2 linked regions of the Methylicorpusculum oleiharenae genome follow. The protein of the gene in region 1 interacts with the protein of each later gene in a pairwise test. Links are inferred from orthologs where the notes say so. Each region holds a gene or a part of one and is shown in the gene's direction. Other genes may lie near its edges.

Region 1 (12,456 bases):
CCAAGCTTTCATGAAACTTACTAATTAAATTAAGCAGTTATACGAACACAACGACTTACACACATTACTGACATTAAAATATGATTGAAAAACCTCCGTGCACACCGCTTGAAAACGGCATTGCAATCATCCATTCCAATCAATTGGAAACGTTGCGCGATGTGGTTGAACACTGGCTGCAGGTGCATCCTTTGGCGCCTCTGGAAAATGAGGTTTTTTTAGTCCAAAGTAACGGCATGGGGCAATGGTTGAAGCAAAGCCTGGCTCAAAACAATTCGCTGGGTATCGCGGCAGGAATGACGGTGCAATTACCTTCGCTATTCATCTGGAGTGTTTACCGGGCGGTATTGGGACAGCAGATTCCCAAGCAACAATTGCTCGCCAAAGCCCCCCTGACGTGGCGCTTATACCGTTTGCTGCCGGCGCTGGTTTCGCAACCTGAATTTGAAACGCTGGCCACATTTCTGGCCGAAGACACCAGCCGCCGCAAACGTTACCAACTGGCAGAACAGCTGGCTGATCTGTTCGATCAATATCAGGTTTATCGTTCGGACTGGATTGCAGATTGGGCGGAAGGTCATGATTTTTTGCGCAGCCCACACGGAGAGCCTTTAACGCTTGGCGGTCAACATCGTTGGCAAGCCGCTTTATGGCGAGCCGTCATGGCCGATTTAAATGAAGCCGATACCGCGTTTGCGAGCCGTGCGTTGGTGCATGACCGTTTCATGCACGCTATAGACGGGATAGACACAAGACCGGAGGGACTGCCGCGAAGAGTGATATTGTTCGGCTTGTCGTCCTTACCTCAACAGTCTTTGGAAGTCGTGGCCAAACTGGGAAAATTTTGCCAGATTGTGCTGTTTATTCCAAACCCGTGCCGGTATTACTGGGCGGATATCATTGAAGACAAAGAACTTTTGAAAGCCGAACGGCGCAGGCAAAACTATAAATCCGGAATGTCCACCGCGCTATCCGATGACGAACTGCATCTTCATGCCAATCCTTTACTGGCCGCATGGGGTAAACAGGGACGCGACTATATCCGCTTGCTGGATCACTTTGACGAAACCCGGACCTACGTAAACTGGCATTGGCCGGATAACAAAATCGACTTGTTCAATAACTACGGGGAGCCCGGCCAACGGAGTTTGCTGAACCATCTGCAACAATCGATTCTGGATCTGGAGCCCATCCCCGGAGCACCTGTTCAGATTAACGCAGCGGATGATTCACTGACGTTTCATATTGCTCACAGTCCGCAACGTGAAGTCGAAATTCTGCATGACCAGTTATTGGCCCGGTTTAATGCCTCTGGTCAAAATGGCGAGACGTTATTCCCGCGCGACATCATTGTCATGGTGCCCGACATTAACAAATATGCGCCGCATATTCTTGCCGTCTTCGGACAGGTAAAACCTGATGATCCACGTTATATACCCTTCAGTTTGACCGATCAGCAACAGAGAGGCCTTAACCCGCTGCTGGTCGCTGTCGAAGCGTTGCTGAAGTTGCCGGAATCGCGTTTCACCGTCAGTGAGTTTCTCGCGTTGTTGGAGGTCCCCGCTTTTAGAGAGCGCTTTGCTATCGATGAATCTGCGGTTCCCAAACTGCATCAATGGATAGAGGAATCGGGCATCCGCTGGGGACTTAATGCGCAACAACGCACGCAAACAGTCGCCATGCCCGACCATCTGGATGCCAACACCTGGCAATTCGGCTTGCGAAGAATGCTGCTGGGTTTTGCCGTAGGTGCCGGAGGAGCCTTCAATGACATAGAACCTTATCAAGAAATCGGCGGACTGGACGCGAAATGGCTGGGCAGTTTGTCTGTTTGCCTGGAAACGCTTGAAAAATATACACGACTCCTGCGCCATGAACACAATGTCGAAACCTGGCAACAGACTTTGTCGGCTTTATTGGACGATTTTTTTAGTGCAGGCAATGAACGAGATAGAAAAATGCTGGAAACGCTGAGCCGCACATTAACCGACTGGGGACAGATCTGCGAACAGTCCGGATTAACGTCTAACGATACCTTGCCGCTGGTTGTAGTCCGGGAAGCCTGGCTGACTGAAGTAGATGAGCCCTCATTGCACCGACGGTTTCTCAGCGGCCGGGTCAATTTCTGCACGCTGATGCCGATGCGCGCAATCCCTTTCCGGTTGATCTGCCTGCTGGGCATGAATGACGGTGATTATCCCCGGACTCAACACGGTCACAGCTTCGATCTGATGAGTCAGCGAGGCCAGTACCGCCCTGGCGACCGGTCACGCAGACAGGATGATCAATACCTGTTTCTGGAAGCGCTACTGTCAGCCAGAGATCAACTTTATATCAGCTGGGTGGGCCGCAGTATTCGTGATAACAGTGAGCGGCCGCCATCAGTCCTGGTGAGTCAATTGCGCGATGTCCTGGCTCAAGGCTGGAGGCTGGCAGAAACAGACCGACTCTTGCTTGAAGTATTAACGGTTGAGCACCCGCTACAGCCTTTCAGCCTTCATTATGTGGCCAAAAACCGCGACTCGCGACTGTTCACTTATGCACAGGAATGGTATGAGCAAACCCAGAATAAGTTGACCTTGACGTCAAACAGGGTGGCTGATGAAAAAACGTTTACGTTGAACCTCGAGTCCCTGGCCCGATTTATGAAAGCGCCGGTTAAAGCGTTTTGCCTTCATACGCTTAAGTTCGGTTTTGATGAAGAGACTGTAACCAGCGAAGATAATGAACCTTTCAGCTTTAACGCTTTGGAATCGTATCTGCTGGCTAATGAGTTATTGTCATCCTTGCAAAGCGAAAAACCCGCGAATCCGGAACGCTTCTTCGAGAATCAGCGCAGGACGATGACTCAAAAAGGCCGGCTTCCTTACGGCGGCTTTGCGCGACAGGCCTTCAACACAATTGCTGAACCCGTTAAACAAGCCTGGCGGCAATACCAAACCCTCCTGCCGGATTGGCCTGTTGAAATGGCACCGCAATCAGTTGAATTCCATTTTGAAATGGATGCCGGGGTCACTATTACCTTACAGGGTGACCTCGATCATTTGCGAAAAAGCAGCAAGGGATCATCACTCAGCATGCTTCATTTAACCGCTCAGAAACTGATGAACAGTGACAAGATCAAATATGCCAATCTTTTGCACTACTGGGTACAGCACTTGGCTACGTGTGCGAGCGGCATGGCGGTCCAATCGATATTGGCAGGCGCCGATACGGAGCTTGACATAGCCCCACTGCCCCAAGCCGACGCGCTGGAACTGCTCAAAACGCTAGCCGAAGCCTGGTATCAAGGCATGCAAGCCCCGCTTCCGGTTGCATGCCGGACGGCTTTTGCCTGGTTAGGCGCCCCGCCCGTTTCAGCCATGGCAGCGGCCCAAGAGCAATATGACGGCGGCGACTGGAAGCCGGGCGAAGTAGACTTTGATCCTTATCTGGCACGGTTTTTCCCGACTTTTATCAGCTTGAACCCTGACCTTTTTGAAGCCTGGGCCGTTCTGCTTTATCAGGCCGCTTTTCAGCAGATTCGGCAACAGGGAGGTCCGGTATGACAGACGTCAACAAGGTAAACCCACTTGATTTTCCATTGCAGGGCACGCGATTGATCGAGGCCAGCGCCGGCACCGGAAAAACCTATACCATTGCCGCCCTTTATGTCCGCCTGATACTTGGCACAACAAAGGAATTCTCTGAACAGGGGCGGGATTTACTGCCGCCGGATATTCTGGTTGTTACGTTTACCGATGCCGCTACCAAAGAACTGCGTGAACGCATCCGTGCTCGCCTGACACAGGCAGCCGCTTTTTTTCGTCAACAAAGCACGGACTGCGATGAGTTTCTGACCGAATTAAGAACCTGCTATGCGCCTGACCTTTGGCCTGCTTTCGCCCGTCGTCTGGAACTGGCCGCTAACTGGATGGATGAAGCGGCGGTCTATACCATTCACGGCTGGTGTAATCGCATGCTGCAGCAACATGCGTTTGACAGCGGCAGTCTGTTTCGTCAAGAGGTCGACAATGATGACACCGGTCTTTTGAATGAAACGGTCAGGGATTATTGGCGGACTTTTTATTACCGGCTTACTGAAACTCAGTGTCAGGCTGTATTCAAACTGGCCCGCTCACCGGATGACCTGATCCGGGAACTCAAGCCTTTACTCACGGAAACAGAAGCACAAGGCCTTGAATGCGTCGATGATGACTTAGCCGCCGTATTTAACCGGTGGGAAACCTGGGAATTACAGCGGCAAGGCCTGGAAAACCAGGCTCGCACACTGTGGTCTGCCGATCAGACGGGAATCGAAACCTTGCTAAACAAAGCCTCTCAGGGGGGCTGGCTGAACGGCAATCGTTACCGTAGAGCCGGATTCGCCGACAAATTGGCTGAATTGGATGCATGGGCTCATCAAGGTTATACGCTGGCTATTGAGGATCTGGCAAAATTCGGTCGGCAAAAATTAACGGAAGGCCTGGTTAAAGCCCATCAACAGGCCGATCCTTTGCAACACGCCGCGTTTGAAGCGATAGACCGGTTGGTCAGTCATACCGGACAAGAAGAAGACATCACCGAAAAACTCACCTTACATGCCATCCACTGGATTAGAAACCGTTACGATTCAGAAAAACAACGCATCGCCAGCATGACCTTTGACGATATGCTGACGCGACTGGATAAAGCCTTGTCCGGACTCAACGGCGAGCGCCTGAAAACTGTCATTCTTCAGCAATACCCTATCGCGTTGATCGACGAATTTCAGGATACCGACCCGGTGCAGTACCGGATTTTTTCGCGTGTCTATTCCGATGACGCCGGACTGGGCTGCTTTATGATCGGCGATCCCAAACAGGCCATCTATTCATTCCGGGGCGGCGACATCTATACCTATCTTAAAGCCCACCATGCCACGGCAGGCAAACATTACACCTTGGGTACCAATTACCGGTCCACTAAAGCCCTGGTCGATGCCGTCAATCAGGTCTTTGTCTTTGCCGATCAACAGCAAGAGGGCGCGTTTCGATTCAAAAACGGCGAGGTCAATCCGTTACCGTTCATTCCGGTTGAGGCCAAAGGCCGCGAAGAGGCCTGGCAGATCAACGGACAAGCGGCGGTTCCGGCGGTGACGCTTTGGCATTGGGAGAGTTCGGAAGGCGTCGGTTTGCCCGTTTACAGAACGCAAATGGCCGACGTCACAGCCAGTGAAATCGTCCGCTTGCTGAACTCGACCCACCCTCTGCAGACCGGATTTAAAGCGAAATCAGGACCCTTAAGACCCGTTCAACCTGCGGACATTGCGATTTTGGTCCGCACCGGAATGGAAGCTAAAATCATGCGTGCCGCATTGGCGAAGCGGCAATTACGCTGCGTTTACCTTTCAGAACGTGACTCGATTTATGACAGCCGCGAAGCAGCCGATCTGCTGATCTGGTTGAAAGCGATGGCCGAACCCCGCAACGAACGCAAAGTGCGCGCAGCCTTAAGCACCGCTACAATGGGCTGGTCCTACCAAACGCTGCATCAGCTCACACTGGATGAGCCTGCCTGGGAAATACAATTGGAACGTTTTCTAGCCTACCAGAAACGGTGGCAGCAAGACGGCATTTTGCCAACGGTGCGGCAACTGCTCAGCGACTATGGCGTACACGCAAGACTGACCGGGGACAACGAAGGCGAACGCTGCATCACCAACCTGCTGCATCTGGCAGAATTGTTGCAGCAAGCCGGTGGCCAGCTTGAAGGCGAACAGGCGCTGATCCGGCATTTGGCCGAGGCTATCACCGATAGAGAGAACGCTAAGGGCAAAGATGAAAGCATCATCCGCCTGGAAAGTGATGCCAATTTGATCAAAATCATTACCATTCATAAATCAAAAGGCCTTGAATACCCGCTGGTGTTTCTGCCGTTCATCTGCAGTTTCAGGGAAATCAACAGCCAGCGCACCCGTTATTACCGCTTCCACGATGAACACCAGACCTTAACCATCGATTTAAGCAAGCGCGATGAAAACAAGAGACTGAACGAGAACGAGCGCCTGCAGGAGGATTTACGCCTGCTGTATGTTGCAATCACGCGAGCACAATATGCCTGCTGGCTGGGTATAGCGCCAGTCAAAACCGGCAATTCCAAAACTTGCCAGCTAGAAAAAAGTGCAATGGGCTATTTGCTGGGCTGGCAAGCCAAAATGGCGGCCGGTGAATTAGGCCGACAATTGGGCCTGCTTAAAGGCGATTGCGAGAGTATTACAGTCGAAGCATTGCCCGAGCCCGGTACTGATCTCTACCGGCTTTCACAGCAACAGCCTGCAATAGAATCGCCCAGAACCTCAACCGCGCCTATCGCCGATAACTGGTGGATAGCCAGTTACAGTGCTTTGAAAACCGAGGACCAGGGTTTTATCCACAGCGAAGGCTATACGCCCGAAGCGCCGGAAAACTTTCTGGACGACAAACAAAGTGATGAAGCCGATACCCCGTCAGAATTTTCACTGGTTGCACAAGGCATCCATAGCTTGCCGCGAGGCGCCGGACCCGGCGTATTAATTCATGAATTGATGGAGCAATGCGCTCAACAGGGTTTTCAAACCGTCCATGCCGATCAACAACTGCGCAGGCAACTGATTGAATCGATCTTTCATCAAACGGACTGGATAGATCAACATGACATCATAGTCGAAGGGTTAAACCGGTGGTTAAACCTGCCTTTGCTGAAGGACCAAGACATCACCCTGGCCTCGCTGGGCAAAAGCCGTTATCAGGCTGAGCCTGAATTTCTGATCGGCGCCGATGATGTCAATATTCAGGCTCTGGACCGCTTGGTCACCCGGCACACATTTGGCGGAAAACCCCGGCCACGCTTGCTCCCTAATCATCTTAACGGCTTATTGAAAGGCTTTATTGATTTGCTGTTTGAACATCAGGGGCAGTATTACGTCATCGATTACAAATTCAATGCGCTGGGCAACAACGATGATGCTTATACGCTTGAGGCGATGGAATCGGCGATGCTGGCCAAACGTTATGACCTGCAATATGCGCTGTATCTGCTGGCCTTGCATCGGCTGTTAAAAGCCAGATTGGGCGAGCGTTATGATTATGACCAACACCTAGGCGGCGGACTTTATCTGTTCCTGCGGGGCAGTCAACATCCGTCCGGGGGGCGGATGTTCGATAAGCCGCCCGAAACCCTGATTGACGGCATGGATAAACTGTTTTCAGGCTCAACCCGGCAAGGAGCACGTTCATGAATCAAGAACAAGAACTCGCTGTATTGAAACACATTGACCAATGGCTCGTTCGTGGCTGGTTGAGTCAATTAGACAGGGCTTTTGCGCGCTTTCTGCTATCTCAGGACGCACAGGCAAACGAAGCTGTGCTTTGGGCCGGAGCATTGCTGAGCCATCAACTCGAGCAAGGCGAAGTGTTTCTGGATCTGGAAAAACTCAGCCGGCAACCCGAATTGACACTGGCCATTCCCGGTCATGATGTCCGCCGCTCAGGCAACGAAACTGTTTTTGCCGAAGTAAACCTACTCAAAGCCTATACCCTGCAACACTGGAAACAGGAGCTTGCAGGCTCGCAGTTGATCTCCTCGGGGTGCGGCAATACGCCTACGCCTTTGGTTCTGGAAGGTCATCGTTTGTATCTGCGCCGTTACTGGCAGTATCAACAAATTTTAAATGCGTCGATTCAATCACGGCTGCAACCTATTCGAAGCGGACTTCCTGATGCGTTGCTCTTGCAGCTAACCGGCTTGTTTAAGGACAACCGGGAGCAACCGGATTGGCAAAAAATTGCTTGCGCCCTGGCGCTAAGATCCCGATTCGCAATTATTACCGGTGGACCTGGAACCGGCAAGACCACAACCCTGACCAAACTTTTAGCGTTGCTGATTCAGTTGTCGAAAAGCGATGCAGGCATGACACGCAAGCTCAAAGTGCTGTTGGCGGCCCCTACCGGTAAAGCAGCGGCGAGAGTCAGCGAATCGATCAGTCAGGCATTAGCCAGACTGACTGTTGATGACGCCATCAAACAACTGATTCCCAAATCAGCGAGCACTTTGCACCGGCTTTTGGGCAGTCGGCAAGGCACCCGACAATTTATTCATCATCGCAATAATCCTTTGGTCGCAGATATCGTCATCATCGATGAGGCCTCAATGATCGATCTTGAAATGATGGCAGGCTTGCTTGATGCCTTGCCGGAGTCAGCTCAATTGATATTGCTGGGTGATAAGGACCAGCTGGCCTCGGTGGAAGCTGGAGCGGTGATGGGTGATTTGTGCCAAGGTGCAGAAAATCAGGCATATGACCTGCCGACCCGGGACTGGATAGCACAGACTGCAGGCGTGACATTGGCAGAATCCGCCTTAAAAGGTTCAGCGATCAATCAGCAAACCGTCATGCTGCGCTTTAGCCATCGGTTCGGCGAGCACAGCGGCATAGGCCAATTGGCCAGAGCGGTTAATGCGGGCAAGGCCCTGAAGGCCCAGGCGATCTTGAATGATACGGCGACTTACCAGGATCTGACCCGTTTATTACTTGACGATCCTGCCGACAGCCGCTTGAAACAACTGATCACGGCCGGCGGCAATCCTCAACAACGTCAGGGCTATCGCTATTTTCTTGACGTGATCTGTCAGCAGCGCCCTGAAGACAGCCACCACTTCAATCAATGGGCGAAACAGGTTCTGGATGCTTTTGATACGTTTCAGGTCCTGTGCGCCGTTCGCCGGGGCCCTTGGGGAGTAGAAGGTTTAAATCAGCGTATCGAGCAATGGCTGTTTAGCGTTCATAAACCGGTTCCAAACGCTGAAAGCCCAACTGACGCTGTTACGGGTTTAACGCCGGGAAAAAGTTATGATTCCTCCGGCGAATCTCATCGTCTTGACCGTTGGTATGAGGGAAGGCCGGTTATGATTACTCGCAACGATTACAACCTGGGCTTGATGAATGGCGATATCGGTATCGCACTGAATGACTTTAATGGGAAATTGAGAGTGGCGTTTCCTGACACCGGCGACCAGATTTCTATCCGCTGGATATCTCCGATGCGTTTACCGGATGTGGAAACCGCGTTCGCAATGACGGTACATAAATCCCAGGGCTCCGAGTTTAATCATGTCGCATTGATCATGCCTGAAACCCTAAGCCCTGTTCTGACCCGCGAACTGGTCTATACGGGCATTACCCGTGCCAAAGCTCATTTCACATTGCTGGAAAGTCAAGCAGATGTGTTTAATCAAGCCGTTTTGGCTAGCTGCAAATAATGCAACGCTTAATCAGTAACGCTGCGTGGATTGGGCCTAGCCAAAATCAACGGTTTGAGCGCAGTGTTATCATGCCGCAAATATAAAGAAATGAGTCACCCATGTATTGTGTGAATACCGGACAAACGGTTGAAGAAACGCTAAAAAAATCACGATTTATCGGTGTTGTGTCGCCCTGCGCCGATGAACAGGAAGCCTTACTCATTATAAAAGGTCTTCATGAGTCGCATCCCGATGCCAGCCACATTGTCTTTGCCTACCGAATTTTAACGCAGGAAGGAATGGTCTGCCGGTTTTTCGATGCGGGCGAACCCTCAGGAACGGCGGGAAAACCGATTTTTCAGCATTTACAGGGAAAGGATCTGGTTAACGTGGTGGTTGCCGTCATCCGCTACTTTGGCGGCGTGAAACTGGGCGCAGGCGGATTGACGCGTGCCTATGGGAATGTCGCCAAAAAAGCCATCGAAGCAACCGAGATTATTGAGTATGTTGTCTTTGAGAGGGTAAAACTCACGCTGGATTATAATCAGTTGCAACAGTTTGAATATCAGCTCAATAAACTGAACGGCAGAATTGTTGATCAACAATTTTCAGGGCAGATTGCCTTGTTGGCCGAACTGCCTGCAGACAATAAATCGCTGCTGATTGAACATTACCCTCAGTGTGATTCAGTCGAATCCCACTGAGGCGTTGATGGGATAAGTTAAAAATAGGGTAACGATTCAGCGTTGCAACAAAACAAAAGTGATGCACCGGGTAGGTTGCGGTTGGCGATAGCCAACCCAACCTACGAATAAGTTAAGCGGTGATTTTCGATATGCCTACCGCTTTTCGCAACTCTTTCATGAAGGGTACAGAGACGGCCCTCGCTTTTTCAGCACCCTCCTGGAGTTGTTCTTCAATGTGATGCGGCGCCTGTAACAAGGCTTCATAGCGTTCGCGCGAAGGTGCAATATGTTCGTTGATATATTCGAACAGTACCGATTTCATTTCCCCCCAGCCTATGCCCTCAGCATAACGCTGGCGGATCACCCCAACTTCCTGCGCCGATGCAAAAGCCTGATAGATGCCGAACAGTGTGCAGGTATCGGGATCTTTAGGTTCGCCTGGCTCCAGGGAATTCGTTTTGATTTTATTGATTAATTTTTTTAACTTTTTTTCGGGCTCAAACAACGGAATCGTATTGTTATAACTCTTACTCATCTTACGGCCGTCCATACCGGCCAAAGTCGCTGCATTTTCGCTGGTGACCGCTTCTGGAATCACGAAATGCTCGCCGTAGATATGATTGAAACGTCCGGCAATATCCCGGGCCATCTCAATATGCTGAATCTGATCTTTACCGACCGGAACCTTGTGTGCATTAAACATTAAAATATCAGCGGCCATTAAAATCGGGTAGCTGAACAAGCCCATCGTGATGCCTTTATCGGGATCGTTTTCACCGCTTTGCTCGTTTTCGGCGACAGCCGCTTTGTAGGCGTGTGCCCGGTTCATAAAGCCTTTAGATGTAACGCAGGTCAATAGCCAGGTCAATTCCATGATTTCCGGCACATCGGACTGGCGATAAAATACGGCATTTGAGGTATCCAACCCTAACGCCAGCCATGTCGCAGCAATCTCCAGGCTGGATTGCCTTACACGTTCAGGCTCCTGACATTTAATCAGCGCGTGATAATCGGCAAGAAAATAAAATGGGCTAACATTAGGATCTTTACTGGCTGAAATTGCAGGCCTGATCGCACCCACATAGTTGCCCAAGTGGGGTGTGCCGGTAGTGGTAATGCCGGTCAATACTGTCGCTTTAGTCATTCGTTTAACCTAATCATACGGGGAAAGGCAGGATTCAGGGGGCTAGATATTACATCATTTTTTATCAATTGCCAGAGCAAAGTCTTTTTTGCCCGAATATTGATGCAATACAGCTGTAATCAATTCCCGAAAGTCATTATATTTGATCAATACAGCCTTTTTTTATAGTAAACTCTGGTGCTATGGTCTATATAAAATGCTTTGAAATAAGCGGCAAGCCAGGCAAAAATTAAAGAGGATTTCTATGCTGGAATATGATGAAAAACGAAATTACATCCGTATGAACGTCGATTGCGAGCTGAGCTACAGACTTGCCGATTCGGCTGAAATAAAAACGGGTAACTGTACTTCAATCAGTGGATCAGGCGTTTCTTTTATCGCTGACACTGCATTTGAGCCCGGTAAGGCGATGGAAGTTAACATCATGCCCAAAAATTCAGTAACACCTCCGATGACGGCATTTATTGAGGTGGTCAGAAACACACTTCAAGACGATGGCCGCTTTGAAATAGCCGCCACCATCAAAAGCATCAAAGGCACTTGATCAACATTCACTTAATACAAAACGGACAGTGTACCCATCGAATATGCACATCATTACCAAAGAAGTTTATTTTTGTTACGGTCACCGTCTGATGAACCATCCCGGAAAATGCCGTAACTTACATGGTCATAGCGTAAAAGCTTCCATATCTATCAAACGGGATCAGCTCAATGATCAGGGTATGGTTTGCGATTTCTCCGATATAAAAGACTGTGTCGAGTCGTTTATTGATGAGCAACTCGATCATAATTTTCTTCTTCATAAAGACGATCCCATCATTCCGCTTCTTGAACAAAACCAGGAAAGGTTTCTCGCTTTAGACGAACACCCCACTGCCGAAATACTCAGTAAAATGATATATCGCTATATTAAAAGTGCAGGTTTTGATATTGATCAAGTGGTGTTGTGGGAAACTGCCAGCGCTTATGCGTGTTACCGGGAAGATTAATAAAAAACCATGGGCTACGTTAACCCTATCAACAAAGCGGCTTGTCTGGAATTATTGTGCGAATCGAATTATAAGAAACTGATAAAACTTATACCCGAGCTGCTCAAAATTAACGTAACTGCGGTTGGCATCTCACCTGAACGGCCGGATTTAACCTTGTCTATCATCGAGCGATCCCACTACACGTTGACGATAAAGCTGAGCCATCGGTTCAGTTATGCGACTGACTACCCCATCACACCGGACGTGACCATTCGAATGTATAAAGACGCCCAGCTTGCCGAAGTGCTGAACGATTGCGATCGATCCGAAGTTTACCGAGTCTATAAAGACCCGGCCCAAATCACCGAGATACTCAATTACAAATGGCGATTGAATTATTTTTTGGAAAAAT
Region 2 (6,690 bases), 1.5 Mb from region 1 along the record:
GGCTTACCATTGCCGTGGCTGGAACCGGGCTCGACCGGGTGTACCCTGCCTGTAACAAAGCCTTGGCGACCCGGATCTCGGAAACCGGCGCTTTAGTTTCGGAGTTTCCGCCCGGCACCACCGCGAAAGCGAACCATTTTCCCAGACGTAATCGTATCATCAGTGGCTTGAGTATGGGCTTACTGGTGGTGGAAGCCGCCAAACAAAGCGGCTCACTGATCACGGCCAGAATGGCACTGGAACAAAACCGGGAAGTATTTGCTATTCCCGGGTCCATCCATAACCCGCTCGCCCGAGGATGTAATGCGCTGATCAGAGAAGGCGCAAAACTTGTTGAAACGTCTCAGGATATTCTTGAAGAATTAGGTCAATACAATCAACAAGATGCCATATCAACGCCGTCTTTATCACAATCAATGCTTGACCTGGAGCAACAAACATTATTGAATCTGATCATGTTTAGCCCCACTTCTGTTGATAAACTGGTAGAAAGCACAGGCCAATCCGTTGAAGTCATTTCGTCAATGTTGCTGGTTATGGAACTTCAAGGCTACATTGAATCGATGCCCGGCGGGTGTTACACCCGCATTAAATAATTTAATACCACTATGAAAGAAAATATTTTTGATGTCTTGATGTATCTGTTTGAAAACTATATGGAGGATGAGATTGAAATCCTGCCCGATAGTGAGATGATCAAGAACGAACTTGAAGAAGCGGGATTTGATCAAACCGAAGTCAGCAAGGCTTTCGATTGGCTGGAATCCTTGAGTTTGCAAGGCAAAATCAATCCTTCGGCCTCGCATGCCTTCCGTATATTTTCGAGTCAGGAACTTGAAAGACTGGATCTTGAATGCCGCAATTTTTTGATGTTTATTGAACATAACGGCATTCTGTCGCCTGCCAACCGTGAACTCGTTATAGACCGTGCAGTCGCACTGGAAAACGAAGAGATTTCTCTGGAAAAACTGAAATGGATCGTCTTGATGGTATTGTTAAGTCAGCCCGATGAAGAAATTGCTTTTTCGCGAATGGAAGATATTGTTTACGATCAGATTCCTGCTTACTTGCATTAAACCGGCCTCGAATTAAAGACCTAATGAGTAACAACCTCGTCATTGTAGAATCCCCTGCAAAAGCTAAAACGATTGAAAAATATCTGGGCAAAGACTTTCATGTTTTGGCCTCCTATGGTCATGTCAGGGATCTGATCCCTAAAGAGGGAGCTGTAGATCCGGAACATGACTTTGCGATGAAATATGAAATCATTGATCGCAACCAGCGCCATGTGCAGGCCATTAGCAAAGCTATCAAAGAAGCTCAAACCCTCTATCTCGCGACTGACCCTGATAGAGAAGGCGAAGCGATTTCCTGGCATCTTTACGAATTGTTGAAAGATAAAAAACTGCTTAAAAACAAGCCGGTACACCGGGTTATTTTTCACGAAATCACGAAGAAAGCGGTGACTGAAGCCATCGCCAACCCGACCGAACTTTCGATCAATTTAATCAATGCCCAGCAGGCCCGACGAGCTCTGGATTATCTTGTGGGTTTTAAATTATCCCCTTTACTCTGGAAAAAGATTCGCCGCGGCCTGTCCGCCGGACGCGTTCAAAGTCCGGCCCTGCGAATGATTGTCGAACGGGAACTGGAAATAGAAGCGTTCAAAACGCGGGAATACTGGAGTATAGATGCGGAACTGACAGCGCAGGAGCAAACGTTTAAAGCCAAATTGACTCATTTCAATGGCGAAAAGCTCAACCAGTTCAGCTTTGAAACTGAAGAGCACGCCAGCCAGGTCAAACAAACCTTGCTGGATGCTGCAGACGGCAAGCTGCATGTTGTCAAAGTTGAGAAAAAACAACGAAGTCGCAATCCGGCACCCCCTTTTATCACGTCGACCTTGCAACAGGAAGCAGCGCGCAAACTGGGCTTTACCACCAAACGCACCATGATGGTAGCCCAACAACTGTACGAAGGGATTGACCTGGGGGGTGAAACCGCAGGATTGATTACCTATATGCGTACCGATTCGGTTAATTTGTCGGTTGACGCGGTGCTGGAAATCAGGGAATTGATTGCCGAAAAATACGGCGCAATCAACGTACCCAAAGAAGCCCGGTTATTCAAGACCAAGTCAAAAAATGCCCAGGAAGCACATGAAGCCATAAGACCGACTTCCATCAGGCACCAGCCCGCCGATGTGCAGAAATACCTGAGCGCTGAACAATTCAAACTGTATGATCTCATTTGGAAACGCACTATCGCCTGCCAGATGATTCACGCCACGATAGACATGGTGGCGATTGATTTTTGCTGCGGTGAAGAGCAGCAACATTTGTTCCGTGCGACCGGATCAACCATAGCCAAACCGGGTTTTATGGCCGTTTATCTCGAGGGCATTGACGATACCCAGGAAGGCGATGACAAAGAAAACTTTTTACCGGCTTTAGAACAAGGACGTCCCGTCCCGCTTAATGACATCCTGGCCGGGCAACATTTTACCGAGCCGCCGCCCCGCTACAGCGAGGCCAGCCTGGTAAAAACATTGGAAGAACACGGGATAGGTAGGCCTTCTACCTATGCATCGATCATTTCGACTTTGCAAAATCGTGAATATGTCACACTGGAAAGCAAGCGGTTTTATCCTACTGACGTGGGACGAATCGTCAATAAATTCCTGACCGAACACTTCACCAAATACGTCGATTACGATTTTACGGCCAACCTTGAAGATGAGTTAGATGCTGTTTCGCGCGGAGAAAAAGAGTGGATTCCGTTAATGCATGCATTTTGGAACCCCTTCAACACGCTCATCCATGAAAAAGATGAAAGTGTTCAACGCAAGGATGTGACGCATGAAGCGATTGATGAAAAATGTCCCGAATGCGGCAGTCAACTATCGATTCGATTGGGCCGCAACGGCCGTTTCATCGGCTGCAACAATTATCCGGAATGTTCTTACACCCGGAATTTAAATGAAGACGGCAGCAGCGCCGATGCGCCTGAAGTCGTAGAAGGAAGAACGTGCCCGAAATGCGACTCGCCTTTGGTCATCAAAGCCGGTAAATACGGTAAGTTCATCGGCTGCAGCGCTTATCCCAAATGTAAGCACATAGAGCCGCTGGAAAAACCGCTGGATACAGGCGTTACCTGCCCTCAATGCAAAGCGGGCACTATTCTCAAGCGTAAATCGCGGTTCGGCAAAATATTTTACTCCTGCTCCGAGTATCCCAAATGTAACTATGCGTTGTGGGATGCGCCTATCAAGGAAGAATGCCCGTCCTGCCAATGGCCTATTCTTACCGTAAAATCGACCAAACGGCGCGGCGTTGAAAAAGTGTGTCCGCAAAAAGACTGTAAATATGCGACCCCTTATGAAGGCGATCCGGAAGATGTCAATGGGCCGAAAGAGCTGGCTGCCACCCAATAGACCAATGCTTTTAAGATAAGGCCATCGCAATAAATCGATAGGCTGTATTGTAGGAGCCGGCCATGCCTGCGACCGAATGGGGTTCAATCGCGGGCATGGACCGCTCCTACAAAATAGGCTTAACTTAATGGCATTAGGTAAAAGTCAGTGGCCCTGAATTATTTGACCTCTGTGTTAGAGTTTATATCGGTTACACCGCATCTTTTGTCGTATTAAAAATCCGCTTCATTAACTCTCCTTGATAACAATTCTAGCTGTCTCAATCCTCAAACTGGGTTGCATAAACAAGCTTAAATCAATAAGCTAGCGGTTTTTCGCCAAAAATCATTCAAATACAATAAGAGGTCATCCTATGGCAGTTGGCGCTTTGCCGTTTCCACCCATGCATCCGGTAGCCGGTATTACCTTAGGTACAACGTGTGCCGGCATTAAACAAACCTTACGCGATGATTTATTGGTCGTCGAAATGGCTCCGGATTCAACTTGCGCGGCAGTATTTACACAAAATGCGTTTTGCGCGGCGCCGGTCCATGTCGCCAGAGCGCATTTGTCAAAAAGTCCTCGCTGGCTGCTGATCAATTCCGGCAATGCCAATGCCGGAACCGGTGCATCGGGCATGGAAAACGCTCTGTCAAGCTGCGCCGGATTGTCCGAATTAGTCAATGGCGATGCCGATCAAGTCCTGCCGTTTTCAACCGGCGTCATCGGCGAACCCTTACGTGTCGATAAAATTCAGGCCGCTTTACCAAACGCAGTCAGAGATCTGGCCATTGATCATTGGGAAAAAGCCGCTCGCGCCATCATGACCACCGACACCTTTGCCAAAGGAGCCTCGCAAATTATTGACATTGGAGGCAAAACCATCACGATAACGGGGATATCCAAAGGTGCGGGCATGATTCAGCCGAACATGGCAACAATGCTGGCATTTATCGCAACCGACGCCAAAATTGCCCAACCGTTATTGCAGGCATGCTTGACTGCGGCTGTTGAGCAATCATTTAACCGCATTACTGTCGATGGTGACACCTCCACCAACGACGCCTGTGTTCTGATGGCCAGCGGCGGCTCAGAGGTGCCAGCACTGCGAGCTGACACGCCAGCCTATGCAGTATTTTCGCAAGCCGTTTTGGCACTCTGCAAACAACTGGCGGAGGCTATTGTGCGAGATGGTGAAGGCGCAACCAAACTCATGCGCATCGTTGTGAATACTGCCGCCAGTGACGAGGAAGCCGCCAGAGTCGGCAAAACCATTGCGCATTCGCCACTGGTCAAAACCGCGTTTTTCGCCAGCGACCCGAACTGGGGGCGCATTCTTGCTGCGGTCGGCAGGTCAGGCATTGACAATATGGTACTGGAAGCTGTCGATATCTATCTGGGTGATGTTTGCATAGTCAAAGCCGGTGAACGCGCAGCTGGTTACACGGAAGCTGCCGGACAACACGTCATGAATCAGGAGGAAATAACGGTTACGGTCTCATTAGGGCGCGGCCAAGCTAGGCAAGAAATTCTGACCTGCGATTTTTCCTACGATTATGTAAAAATTAACGCTGAATACAGAACGTGATGTTAATAAGACTGGACTCAAAACCATGGCTTGGTAATCACACATGAAAGCTGCTTTGCATGTTGCCGTAGGCGTAATAAAGAATGCGCTTGGCGAAGTACTTATTTCTTTACGTCCGTCAACGGTTCATCAAGGCGATTTATGGGAGTTTCCGGGCGGAAAAGTTGAAGCGGGCGAAAGCGTTGAACAAGCCCTGGAACGCGAGCTATATGAAGAATTAGCCATTCAGGTAGAGAAAGCGTCACCGCTGATCAACATCCATCATGACTACACAGACTTAAGTGTCAATCTGGATGTCTGGTGGGTCGAAAAATTTAGTGGCATAGCGCATGGCCGCGAAGGCCAGCCGATCCAATGGGTTTTACCGGACAAATTGATTGACTTTGCTTTTCCTGAAGCCAATAAACCCATTATTTCAGCGGTCAGGTTACCGCCCTATTATGCGATTCTTGATGATGAAGATGAGCAGTCATTGCTCACTCGCCTTGATAACTTACTGGGACAAGGGGTTACTTTGATCCAAGCCCGGTTAAAATCGTTTACATTGCAACAAGCCGCCGAATTTTTCGTTCACGCGCAACCTTTGTGCCGTGCAAAAGGTGCCCGTTTACTCGTTAACTCCGGTGTCGAAGGCTTTGAAAAACTGGATGCGGACGGGGTGCATCTGACCAGTCGTCATTTAATGGCATTAACCCAAAAACCGCCCTTCAAAGGTTGGATTGCCGCATCCTGTCATAACCCTGTCGAGTTATTACAGGCACAAAAACTGGGGCTTGATTTCGCTGTCCTTGCCCCTGTGTTACCGACACCCACTCATCCCATGACGCCCTCGCTGGGCTGGCAGAAATTTCACGAATGGGTTAATCCGATTAATATACCGGTTTATGCGTTGGGTGGAGTATCCAGGGAATCGTTAGACGAAGCCAGGAAAATGGGCGGGCAAGGCATATCAGGCATCCGTACCTTTTTAAGCTGAAAAGTTAAAAAAACAGCAATTCCCAGTTTGAACGTTTATGTGGCTTTGAGGGGTAGATGCTTGATTGAAAAGGCTTCTGCAACAGGGATGATTTCATGCGTCCTTTGAAATCAAGCACCTACGCCTATAATTCAAAGCGGGCGAGTAGTTACCAAAAATCAATGGTAAAAAGTATCTTCGAGTTCGTTCTCATCATATACAGGCTCCCCGGGAATCCTTTTTTCCTCGGCGGCCCATTCACCTAAATCTATCAGCTTGCAGCGCTCGCTGCAGAAAGGCTTGAAGAGCTGTTCTTGAGTCCATGGCACGGGACGTTTGCACTGCGGACACTTGACCGTTAAAGGTTTATCCGTGTTATCCATTCAGAACTGGCAGCAGGTTAACAGAAAAGGGATGTTATCGGGCGTTTGAGTTGGCCTGGATCCATCAATAGACGGCACCATAAATCGAATCGTAAAGCGGTGTTTTCCGCCACTGATCTCCGCAAAACAAGGAATATCACGCGCTACATTGATACGCAATAATTGTAAGGGCAGACTCTTGTCCAACGGCAACTGAAAAAAGCCTGCGGAGGCCATTTTTGCCACAGGCCGTGTGCTCTGGCGAATAAAGCCCATTATTAAATCGATCGCCTTGCGGATATCGGCAAAGGGTTTTGTCCACTGATCCAGGGCCATGGACTGGACTTCTTCATCCTGCTCCAGCCAATAATGA

Evidence for each region.
Region 2: the proteins of GO003_RS01095 (region 1) and topA interact in binary tests that used the Escherichia coli proteins (3 or more experiments, as listed by UniProt). The link is inferred for Methylicorpusculum oleiharenae from one-to-one orthologs.

Annotation. Positions count from the first base shown.
Region 1 is NZ_WUTY02000001.1:216,025-228,480, forward strand. Bases 8,235-11,151 are described here. They hold GO003_RS01095 (IMPACT family protein), read left to right. Parts: upstream 8,235-9,359; coding sequence 9,360-9,944; downstream 9,945-11,151. Other genes in these bases: recD (exodeoxyribonuclease V subunit alpha), read left to right, coding at 8,235-9,258; GO003_RS01100 (tryptophan--tRNA ligase), read right to left, coding at 10,057-11,070. Outside these bases: recC (exodeoxyribonuclease V subunit gamma), read left to right, coding at 81-3,548; recB (exodeoxyribonuclease V subunit beta), read left to right, coding at 3,545-7,237; more of recD, read left to right, coding at 7,234-8,234; GO003_RS01105 (PilZ domain-containing protein), read left to right, coding at 11,315-11,614; GO003_RS01110 (6-pyruvoyl trahydropterin synthase family protein), read left to right, coding at 11,658-12,062; GO003_RS01115 (DUF1249 domain-containing protein), read left to right, coding at 12,072-12,456.
Region 2 is NZ_WUTY02000001.1:1,754,797-1,761,486, reverse strand. The notes cover bases 793-3,766. They hold topA (type I DNA topoisomerase), read left to right. Parts: upstream 793-1,099; coding sequence 1,100-3,433; downstream 3,434-3,766. Other genes in these bases: GO003_RS08155 (DUF494 family protein), read left to right, coding at 793-1,076. In the rest of the region: DNA-processing protein DprA, read left to right, coding at 1-596; more of GO003_RS08155, read left to right, coding at 609-792; bifunctional glutamate N-acetyltransferase/amino-acid acetyltransferase ArgJ, read left to right, coding at 3,786-5,000; GO003_RS08140 (Nudix family hydrolase), read left to right, coding at 5,044-5,976; DNA gyrase inhibitor YacG, read right to left, coding at 6,135-6,338; cell division protein ZapD, read right to left, coding at 6,339-6,690. UniProt on the Escherichia coli protein: Releases the supercoiling and torsional tension of DNA, which is introduced during the DNA replication and transcription, by transiently cleaving and rejoining one strand of the DNA duplex.